DNA from 2 places in the Kribbella yunnanensis genome. Region 1 is predicted to be linked to the other one. Evidence: riboswitches for the same ligand, from Rfam matches in the RefSeq annotation. Region 1 holds a riboswitch; the other holds the start of a gene.
What was found. Region 1 has a riboswitch for cyclic di-AMP ahead of ABD231_RS29530 (hypothetical protein). Riboswitches for the same ligand answer to the same signal wherever they lie in the genome.
Positions count from the first base shown of each region.

Region 1 (4,407 bases):
TGCCGACTACAACATCAGCGCCGAGGAGCTGGCGTCGCCGGTCGCGGTCGGCGGCGAGCGGGACCTTGTCGTGTCCATCCTCCAGTACGTCGCTCGCGGCGGCGGAGGCGAGCAGTACGTCGCCTCCGCCGCGGCACTGGGGACTTTCGCCAACCGGTTCCCGCATCGAGTTGCCCTCGGCGGCACCTCGGTGCGGGCGGGGATCGTGATGAGCCGGCTGGGCGTGCCGTCAACGCTGCATCTGGTCAGCATCAACGACACCATGCGCGGACTGCTGTCGCCGGACACCGAGTACATCTCCAGCAGCGTCGAGGACACCTTCTACCCGCACCTGATCGTCCAGTACGACGCGGGCCTGCGGATCCGGACCGGCGATCTCGACATCACCGCGCCGTACCCGAACCGGCTGATCTACGTCAACGACCCGGCCAACGGCGCCATGCTGCTGGCCGACGAACTGGGCGACCGACTGAGCAAAGCGTCGGTGTTCCTGATCTCGGGCTTCAACGCCATGCGCGACCAGGAGGAGCTCGACCGGCGGCTCACCGAACTGCGATCGCACCTGCGGCAACTGCCGCCGGATGCGGTGACGTACTTCGAGGACGCGGCCTTCCACGAGCCCGCGTTCAGCCGCCACGTCCGCGACGCCTTGCTCGAGGTGATCGACGTGTACGGGCTGAACGAGGACGAGCTGCAGTCGTTCATCGGGCACCCGGTGAACCTTCTCTCCGCAACCGAAGTCGCCGACGCGCTCACGGCGCTGCACGCACTCATCGCCGTACCGACGCTGGTAGTGCACACGAAGTACTGGGTGGCGGCGTTCGGCGAACGCGCCGACCAGTACGCCGACGCTCTCGACACCGGCACCGTGATGGCCACCGCCCGCTACCGCCACGGCGACAACTTCACCGCGGCGGACGTCGACCACCTGCACGCGCAACCGCGATGGCCCGAGTCCATCACCTTCGCCGCGGCGCTCCACGAGCGGATGGGCGCCGCGGTCCGCTGTGTCCCCGGATTCGTGCTCGACATCGAGAACCCCACTACCGTCGGGCTCGGCGACACCTTCGTCGGCGGCTTCCTCGCCGCCGTCGCCGAGCCGCGATTGTTGCGGTAGGCAAGTTCTTTAGAAGTTCGGCTGCGCCCAGCCGAGGTAGCTGTTGAAGTACGGCAGGCTCGCCTTGCCGATCCTCCCGTTGACACTGGTCGCCCAGAAGTTACCGTCACCCGTTGCGATGCCGACATGTCCGTAGGAGCTGATGTTCCAGAAGACCAGCGCACCCTTCGGCGGGTTCAAGTCACCCCGGTGCGCCGCGCCTCGCCGTACGGCGTCGTTCCAGTTAGCGATCGCCGACGCATAGATACCGGTCCGGCCATACGCGTTCTCGACGGCCTTCTCGCAGTACCCCTGGTACGACGTGGAGCCGTTGCGGGCCCTGAACCACGCGATCGCGTCATCGGCCCGCGACTGCGGGCCGATGGACGTACTGGCGATCGGCGCCGGCGCGGGAGTTGCTGTCGCGGTGGCCGGAACAGTAACGACCAGCCCGCCGAGCACGGCGGCGGTCGCGGTCAGACGCGTGAACGAGCGAACAAAAGCTGACCTCATGATGGTTGCCTTTCACTCTCAACTGCGACGGGAGGGCTTGTTCCATCAAGGCAAGCAGAGCGTGACCGCGTTGTCGCAGTAGGCAACGGAAGAAACTCACGAAGACCTGATGCGTTAGGTAGGCAATTTACGGATCGTTGCCCGCCGTCACATGAAGGTTGCTCCGGACTGATCCGGATGATCCTTGGGCGCAGACATCCCGGCCAGGAACGCAGCATAGAGTCCCGCCACGGTCTGAATGGTCGGCAGATCCACCGCGACGTGGAACGCCGCCGGATCCACAGCATCGATGGAGATCATCCCGAACAGCGTGTCACCCGACGCGACCGGCACCGCCATGAACGAGCGGTACTTCTTGCGGGGGTTCCAACCGACCGCCGGAGTCTCTCCCTCGACGTAACGCCAGGTGCGGGGCTCCCGCGCATCCAGCGCGTTGAAGGTCTCCGTGCCGCGGCCGCCGTCGCCCTCGTACACCGCGCGCATCGGCTTGGAATTACCCCGACCAGCGCGGTGCCGGAACACCAGACGACGATCGGAGATGTCGCCTTCGACCAAGTACAGACACACTCGCACCCCGGCGTCTGCTCCACCATGCAGATTGGCGAGACCAGCCAAGGTGGCCGTCTCCGCCGCGCCGGCGAGTCGCTGTCTCGGCAGGGTCTCGCCGGGGTCCAGCTGCGCGAGCGCTCCCAAGTGTTCCGCCAGCGGGGCGATGACACCGTTGACCGTCTGCACGCGAAACGCGATCTCGTCCTTCTCGCGGGCGCCTGCCCGCTTCGCCCGCACGCCGGCCTCCCAGGCCAAGAACGCCGGGATGGCGACGATCACCGCGGCACACACCATCCCCATCAGCCGGATGATCTTCTTCCGGTCGCCGGAGAAGATCCACCACCCGGTTTGGTCAGGCAGCACCTCGCCGTAGTCGACCTGCAGCGCCCAGGCCCCGAGCCCGGCCGCGATCACCACGCCCCACAGCGACAACCGCCACCACGACAGGCGGCGGTACCAGGGACGCACGTCGGGGGCCTCCGACCTGCGACGCCCGTTGAATTCGAGCATGCACAACTCCCAACGCCTGTGAAGTTAGCTGTCGGGTTCGGGCTGAGAGTCAAGACCCGGTCCGCTCCCGCGGACTTCACCCCAAGGGTCCCAACCACTCACAGTCGAGACTCCAACCTCCTGGGTCCCCCACCCCTGCCACAGTCCTTCGAGGGGAGTCCGTGTGTCCGGCAGGGTTCGGCGTTGACACACAAACAGTCCAGTTGCTCACGGGACTGTCGGCGACAGTAGCAGAGCGATGCCGGAACGGCTCGCAACGTCGCGAGACACGCTCAGCGTCGGCGTTTCGCCTTGTCTACAAGGCTTGTCGACACGGCTGGCGGAATCCGGCGCAGGCCGAAACCTCTCGCCACGCCGACACTTCGCGCACATTCGGTCATCCCAACAGCGAATTCAGTCGGGGTGCCGGACTTCTCAGGCCCTGCCGGCCAGCCGTTCTGCCAGACCGCGCAGGCCGATGAGACGCAAGAGCTTCACTCTTGTCTCGAGGGCGCGTCGCTGCTCTCGCTCGCGGACGTCGGCAGCCGCGGCCGCTTCGCTCTCAGCGCGTACCCGAGCGAAGTATTCGTCGGGGTCTCGCGCCGCGGCGACGGCTCGTTCGGGTCCGGACATATCCCCTAGCGGCTCCACAACATTCCCCTCAGCGATTGCTCGTGGCACGACCCTGGCACGAGCCGAGCCTGAGCAACAGGCACCCGACCGCACAGTGTCCCTAACGTGATGATCTTCAACCACTTTCACCTTTACGCGAATCTAACGTAAGCCTCAACGGTCGAATCCGTCCCCAAGTCACACAGAACCTGCGCGAGCACTCCGGACGCGGTCGCGTTCGTACGACGAGTCTTGCCACGAACCCGCATCGTTGGGAAGGCCAGAGCTCGGGGCATCCGGGGGCAGCCCCCAAAACCCTTTCAGAGCTGACCGCGTGCCCGGACCCGCCAGATGACGGCGACAGATCGACGAGGTATCGGTCAGAGCAGGTTCGCGGTCACCAGGTGCTTTTCGACTTGGGCTATTTCGTCGGGGTTGAGGGGGATTTGGGGTGGGGCCATGGTGGCGGTTTCGATGATGCCGCGGAGGTGTAGGGCTGCTTTGAAGGCTCCGAGGGCGGAGGAGCTGACGCCCATGCGGGTCGGGTCGCCTACTCGGATCAGGTCGAAGAGGCGGATTAGGCGTTCCTGTTCGGTGCGGGCGTCGTCCCAGTTGCCGGTGGTGGCGTGGTTGACGAGGTTTACGTAGCCGTGGGGGTCTACGTTGCCTAGGCCTGGGACTACTCCGTCGGCGCCCATTCGCAGGGCGTTGTCGACGGTTAGTTCGGAGCCGGTGAGGATGCTGAAGTTGGTGATGTCGCCGCGGTCGCGGGCGCCGAGGATGACGTTGCGTAGGCCGGCCTCGTCGCCGCTGGAGTCCTTGAGACCAGCCAGTACGCCGTCCGCCGCGAACTGCAGCACTAGATCCGCGCCGAGCTTGGAGTGGACGGAGACCGGGAGGTCGTACGCGAACACGGGTAGTCCGGCGGCTGCTGCGACCAGGCGGAAGTGCTTGTCGATCTCGGCTGGATGGGTGCGGGTGTAGAAGGGCGCGGTCACGACGATGCCGTCGACGCCGGCGGCGACTGCGGTGCGGACGTGGTCGATGACTCGCAGGGTCGCGGTGTCGATCACGCCTGCCAGCACTGGCAGTCGGCCGGCTACGTGGCCGACCACGGTGTCGAGCACGACCTTGCGGTGTCCGTCGGG
Region 1 covers NZ_BAAANF010000019.1:136,297-140,703, reverse strand. The annotation lists gene ABD231_RS29540 (ADP-dependent glucokinase/phosphofructokinase) at 1-1,117, shown strand, start outside; gene ABD231_RS29535 (NlpC/P60 family protein) at 1,127-1,609, opposite strand; gene ABD231_RS29530 (hypothetical protein) at 1,757-2,668, opposite strand; cyclic di-AMP (ydaO/yuaA leader) riboswitch at 2,668-2,861, opposite strand; gene ABD231_RS29525 (hypothetical protein) at 3,083-3,280, opposite strand; gene ABD231_RS29520 (dihydrodipicolinate synthase family protein) at 3,640-4,407, opposite strand, start outside.

Region 2 (4,407 bases), on a different contig from region 1:
TGCCGCGGCTCGACGGGTTGGCCGCGACTCGGGCGGTTCAGGCGCTGCCGGATCCGCCGAAGGTCGTCGTACTGACGACGTTCGATCTGGATGACTATGTTTTCCGGGCGCTGCAGGCGGGGGCGAGCGGGTTCCTGCTGAAGGACACGCCGCCGCGCGAGCTGGTGCAGGCGATCAAGGTGGTCGCGGCCGGGGACGCGATGCTGTCGCCGGCGGTGACCCGGCGGCTGATCGGCCACTACGCCAAGGACTCCCGCGCCGATCGGCGCCGGGTCGGGCAGGAGCGGGTCAGCAAGCTCACCGAGCGAGAGCGCGAGGTGCTGGTCGAGGTCGGCAGCGGGCTGCCGAACGCCGATATCGGCAAGAAGCTGTTCATGAGCGAGGCCACGGTGAAGGCGCACGTCTCCCGGCTGCTGGTGAAGCTGGCCGCGACCAACCGGGTCCAGGCCGCGATCATCGCCTACGAGGCCGGTCTGCTCACCGACGACTGAGAAAGAGAAACCGGCCGGGGGATCGTCGGAGGGGTGGGGGTCGACGATCCCGCGGCCGGTCTCGGGTCAGAGTGCCCGGGGGGAGGGCACGCTGACGGGGGAGGACCTGACAGTCAGGTCAGACGCGGCCGAAGGCCACGCTCTTGGTCCAGATCTTGCCCTTGCCGATCCGGGTCCCCGGCTTCGACGCGTGCCAGAGCAGGTTGCCACCGGCGTAGACGCCGACGTGGTAGACGCTGCCGCCACCGTTCTTGAAGAAGACCAGGTCACCCGGCTTGGCGGCCGCGCGGCTGATGTGCTTCGTCGCGGCGTACTGCTGACGCGAGGTACGCGGCATCTTCTTGCCGGCCGCGCGGTACACGAAGCCGGTGTAGCCGGAGCAGTCGAAGCCGCGCTTCGACGTGCCGCCGTAGCGGTACGGCGTGCCCTTGAGCTTCGCGGCCTCGCGGAGCACCTTGGCCCGGAACATGTCGGCCTTGACGCCACCCTTGTTGCCGTAGAGCACCTTGTGCTTCGCGGCCCAGGTGAGGCGACCCCAGGTCGCGTGGTCGGTGGTGCCGCTGACCTTGATACCCCAGGACAGCTGGAACTTCTTCAGGGCCACCACGGTGCTGTTGCCGAAGTAGCCGTCCGGACCCAGCCGCAGGGCGCGCTGGACGAACTTCACGGTCGGGCCGGAGTCACCCTTGCGGAGCAGCGGGCGGCTCTTGATCGTCGCGTGACCGCGGACCTGGGCCGGGCTCAGGGCCTTGGCCGAGGCGGTGGTCGGAGCGGCGGCGATGCTGACCAGGGCGCCGCCGCTGACGGCGAGACCCACGGACAGTACGGCGGCCGCGGCCCGCGGAGCTGCGGACCGGGAAGGCTTGCGGTGCTTCGGGAGAGTCCGAATGGCGGCGGACTCGGTATGGCTGACGGCGCGCGAAAGCGACGTCCGTCGGGCAGTGACGGGCATGGTTGTCTCCCGACGCCTACGGAGTTAGCTGTCGGGTTCGGGCTGGGAAATCTTGCCCGGTCCACTCCCGTGGACTTCACCCCAGGGATCCGACCACTCACGGTCGGGCCCCAACCTCCTGGGTCCCCCACCTCTGCCATTGGTTGTTCGAGGGGAGCGCAGGTGCCTGGCAGAGCTCGGCGTGACACCTGTGCAGTTCGTGTTGTTTACCGAACCGCCGACGACTGTATAACAGAACGATCACGACGCAAACCCTCAGATCGACAGAGACCCTCTCAAAAGGCCCTCAGAGCCTCTCTGACGGATCAATGAGTCTTGGTGAACATCTGGTGTCCTGAGCGCGTCTGAGCGTGCCGGAGGCGCCAAATGAGGGCTTCGATGTGAGCTGGGTCACACTTTGCGGTCGCTGTCTGTGACAACGAGCACAGTGCGTACTCAGGTCCGGCTGAGTTCCTTGCGAATTCAGCCTTGTGCGAGCAGTGCCTGGAGGCGATCGAGGCCGACGTTCCCGCCGCTCAGCACCACTCCGACGCGCTCGGGCAGCCCCTGGATCCGCCCGGCCAGTAAGGCCGCCAGCGCGCTCGCCCCACTCGGATCGAGGACGATCTTCAGCCGTTCGAACGCGAACGTCATCGCGGCCAGGATCTCCTCGTCGGTGACGAGAGCGAAGGCCTCCACCAACCGCCGGTTGATCGCGAACGTCAGCTCGCCCGGCGTCGCGATCGCCTGACCGTCGGCAATCGTCCGCGGTACGTCGATCGTCACCCGCTCGCCGGCCGCCAGGGATCGGGCGTGGTCGTCGCCGGCGGCCGGCTCGACGCCGATCATCCGGATCCCCGGTGACAGTGCCGTGGCCGCGGTCGCGCAGCCGGCCATCAGCCCGCCACCGCCGACCGGAACCAGCAGCGCGCCGAGCTGGCCGACTTCCTCGATCAGCTCGAGCGCAACCGTCCCCTGCCCGGCCATCACGTCGTAGTGGTCGTACGGCGGGATCAGCGTCATCCCGCGGTCCTTGGCCAGTTCCGTGGCCAAGGCGGCCCGGTCTTGCGTATAGCGGTCATAGCTGACGACCTCCGCGCCGTACCCCTTGGCGGCTGCGACCTTCGTCGGCGGCGCGTCAGCCGGCATCAGGATCGCCGCCCTGCTGCCCACGAGTTGAGCCGCCAGAGCCACCGCCTGGGCGTGGTTCCCCGATGAGTAGGCGGTGACGCCTCTTGCCAGCTCTTCTGGCGAGAGTCGGCTGATGGCGTTGAAAGCGCCGCGGAACTTGAAGGCCCCGATCCGCTGGAAGTTCTCCGCCTTCAGGAACACCTGCGCCCCGGCCCGCTCATCCAGGGTCCGGGACGTGAGCACCGGCGTACGGTGTGCGACGCCTGCGATCCGGCCCGCGGCGGCCTGGACATCTGTGAGACTCAGCTCAGCCATGGGGTGACGCTATCGCGATGTCAAAGTGGTGCGGTCGGCTCCGTACTCATCACCGAGAGGGCCCGGGCCGGGTCCGTAGCTGAAGGAGACACCCGTGAAGTACCTAGTGGTCCTGAACATCAATCCGGACGTGCTGTCCGCGCTGAGCGAGTCCGAGCAGCAGGCGATCTTCTCCGGGCACGAGAAGTTCATGGCGACGATCCAGGAGTCCGGCGAGTTCCACAGCACGGTCGCCCTGGCCGAGCCGGCCAAGAGCTCGGTTGTGAAGGTCCGCGACGGCGTGCCGGCCGTGACCGACGGACCGTTCCTGGAGGCCAAGGAATTCCTGGCCGGCTACTACCTGATCGACGTCGCCAGTCTGGAGCGCGCGCAGGAGCTGGCCGCGATGATTCCGGACGCCGGGATCGAGGGCCTCGGTGTCGAGGTCCGGCCGGTCATCCACGAGGTCGGCCTGTAGAACAAGCAGGGGGTTTCTCCACAGCCTGTGGAGAAACCCCCTTGTTTTCTTGACGTTTCAGTCGGTCTGGTCGTCGAGGTTCGCGTCGGCCGCGTTCTTCTTGATCGACTCGATGCCGTTCAGTGCGCCGGCCTTGGTCTCGTAGCTTTCGCTGCTGGTCGCGATGACCTCGCCGTTGCCGGCCTTCAGCCGGAACCGGAACTCGCCGGACTTGTCCTTGTAGAGCTCGAACTTCGCCGCCATCGGTATACCTCCACCTGGATTGGTATCACTCCGTTGGCGAGCGTAGCGCCGTCAGCCCGCCGGTACCTCCCGCACCACGCCGGGCGGTCCGTCCCAGCCGGGCCACGGTCCAGCGGCCGCACCGTCAGCGTCCGGCCGCTCCTCCTCCACTGTCTGGTACGGCGACAGTCCGCGCGCCTGGTAGTTCGCCAGCGCGGCCGGTCCGTCCAGGGTGTTCGTGTTCACCCAGACGCGCGTGATCGGGGCGACGTCCTCGTGCCGCTCGTCCAGCGTCCACGCCTGTCGGATGCCGACTGTGAGCAGGTGACCGCCGAGTCCGCGGCCGATGAAGCCCTGCAGCAGGCCGAAGTTCTCGATCTCGACTTCACTGCCCACTCCGCGCAGGGCGACGTACCCGGCCGGTACTCCGCCGACCCAGGGCACGTAGGTCTCGAAACCGGGCCTGCTCAGCCACTCCACCCACTGGTCCCAGTTCCAGCCGAGTTTGCCGATCCAGTGCCAGTGGCCGCCCACTGCGGTGTAGAGGTAGCGAGCGAACTCCGGTGAGACCTCCTCGACCGCTCTGACCTCTACTGGCTGTTCTTTCGCCGGCTGGAGCTCAGCCGGGCTGTGCATCTCCAGATAGGTCAGGACGCTGAGGGCCAAAGCGCTACTCCTTGTTCTGTACGCCGCAGATGCCGGCAACAACCAGGTCGATCCCGAGACCGTAGTACCGGTCGTTTGAGCTCGAGCAGACCAGGGTGTCGGCCGAGGCGGTCACCAGCGGGTATTTGCGGGGCGGCAACGCGGAGAGCGCTGCCCGCTTCATCCGCAAGGAATCCTCGCGCTCGACCGGGTCA
Region 2 covers NZ_BAAANF010000013.1:159,454-163,860, forward strand. The annotation lists gene ABD231_RS18630 (response regulator) at 1-491, shown strand, start outside; gene ABD231_RS18635 (C40 family peptidase) at 610-1,443, opposite strand; cyclic di-AMP (ydaO/yuaA leader) riboswitch at 1,443-1,612, opposite strand; gene ABD231_RS18640 (pyridoxal-phosphate dependent enzyme) at 1,906-2,868, opposite strand; gene ABD231_RS18645 (YciI family protein) at 2,963-3,325, shown strand; gene ABD231_RS18650 (YegP family protein) at 3,383-3,568, opposite strand; gene ABD231_RS18655 (GNAT family N-acetyltransferase) at 3,620-4,213, opposite strand; gene ABD231_RS18660 (TetR/AcrR family transcriptional regulator) at 4,218-4,407, opposite strand, start outside.
Region 2: it holds a riboswitch for cyclic di-AMP, as region 1 does, so the genes downstream of both, ABD231_RS18635 (C40 family peptidase) here and ABD231_RS29530 (hypothetical protein) in region 1, are expected to answer to the same signal.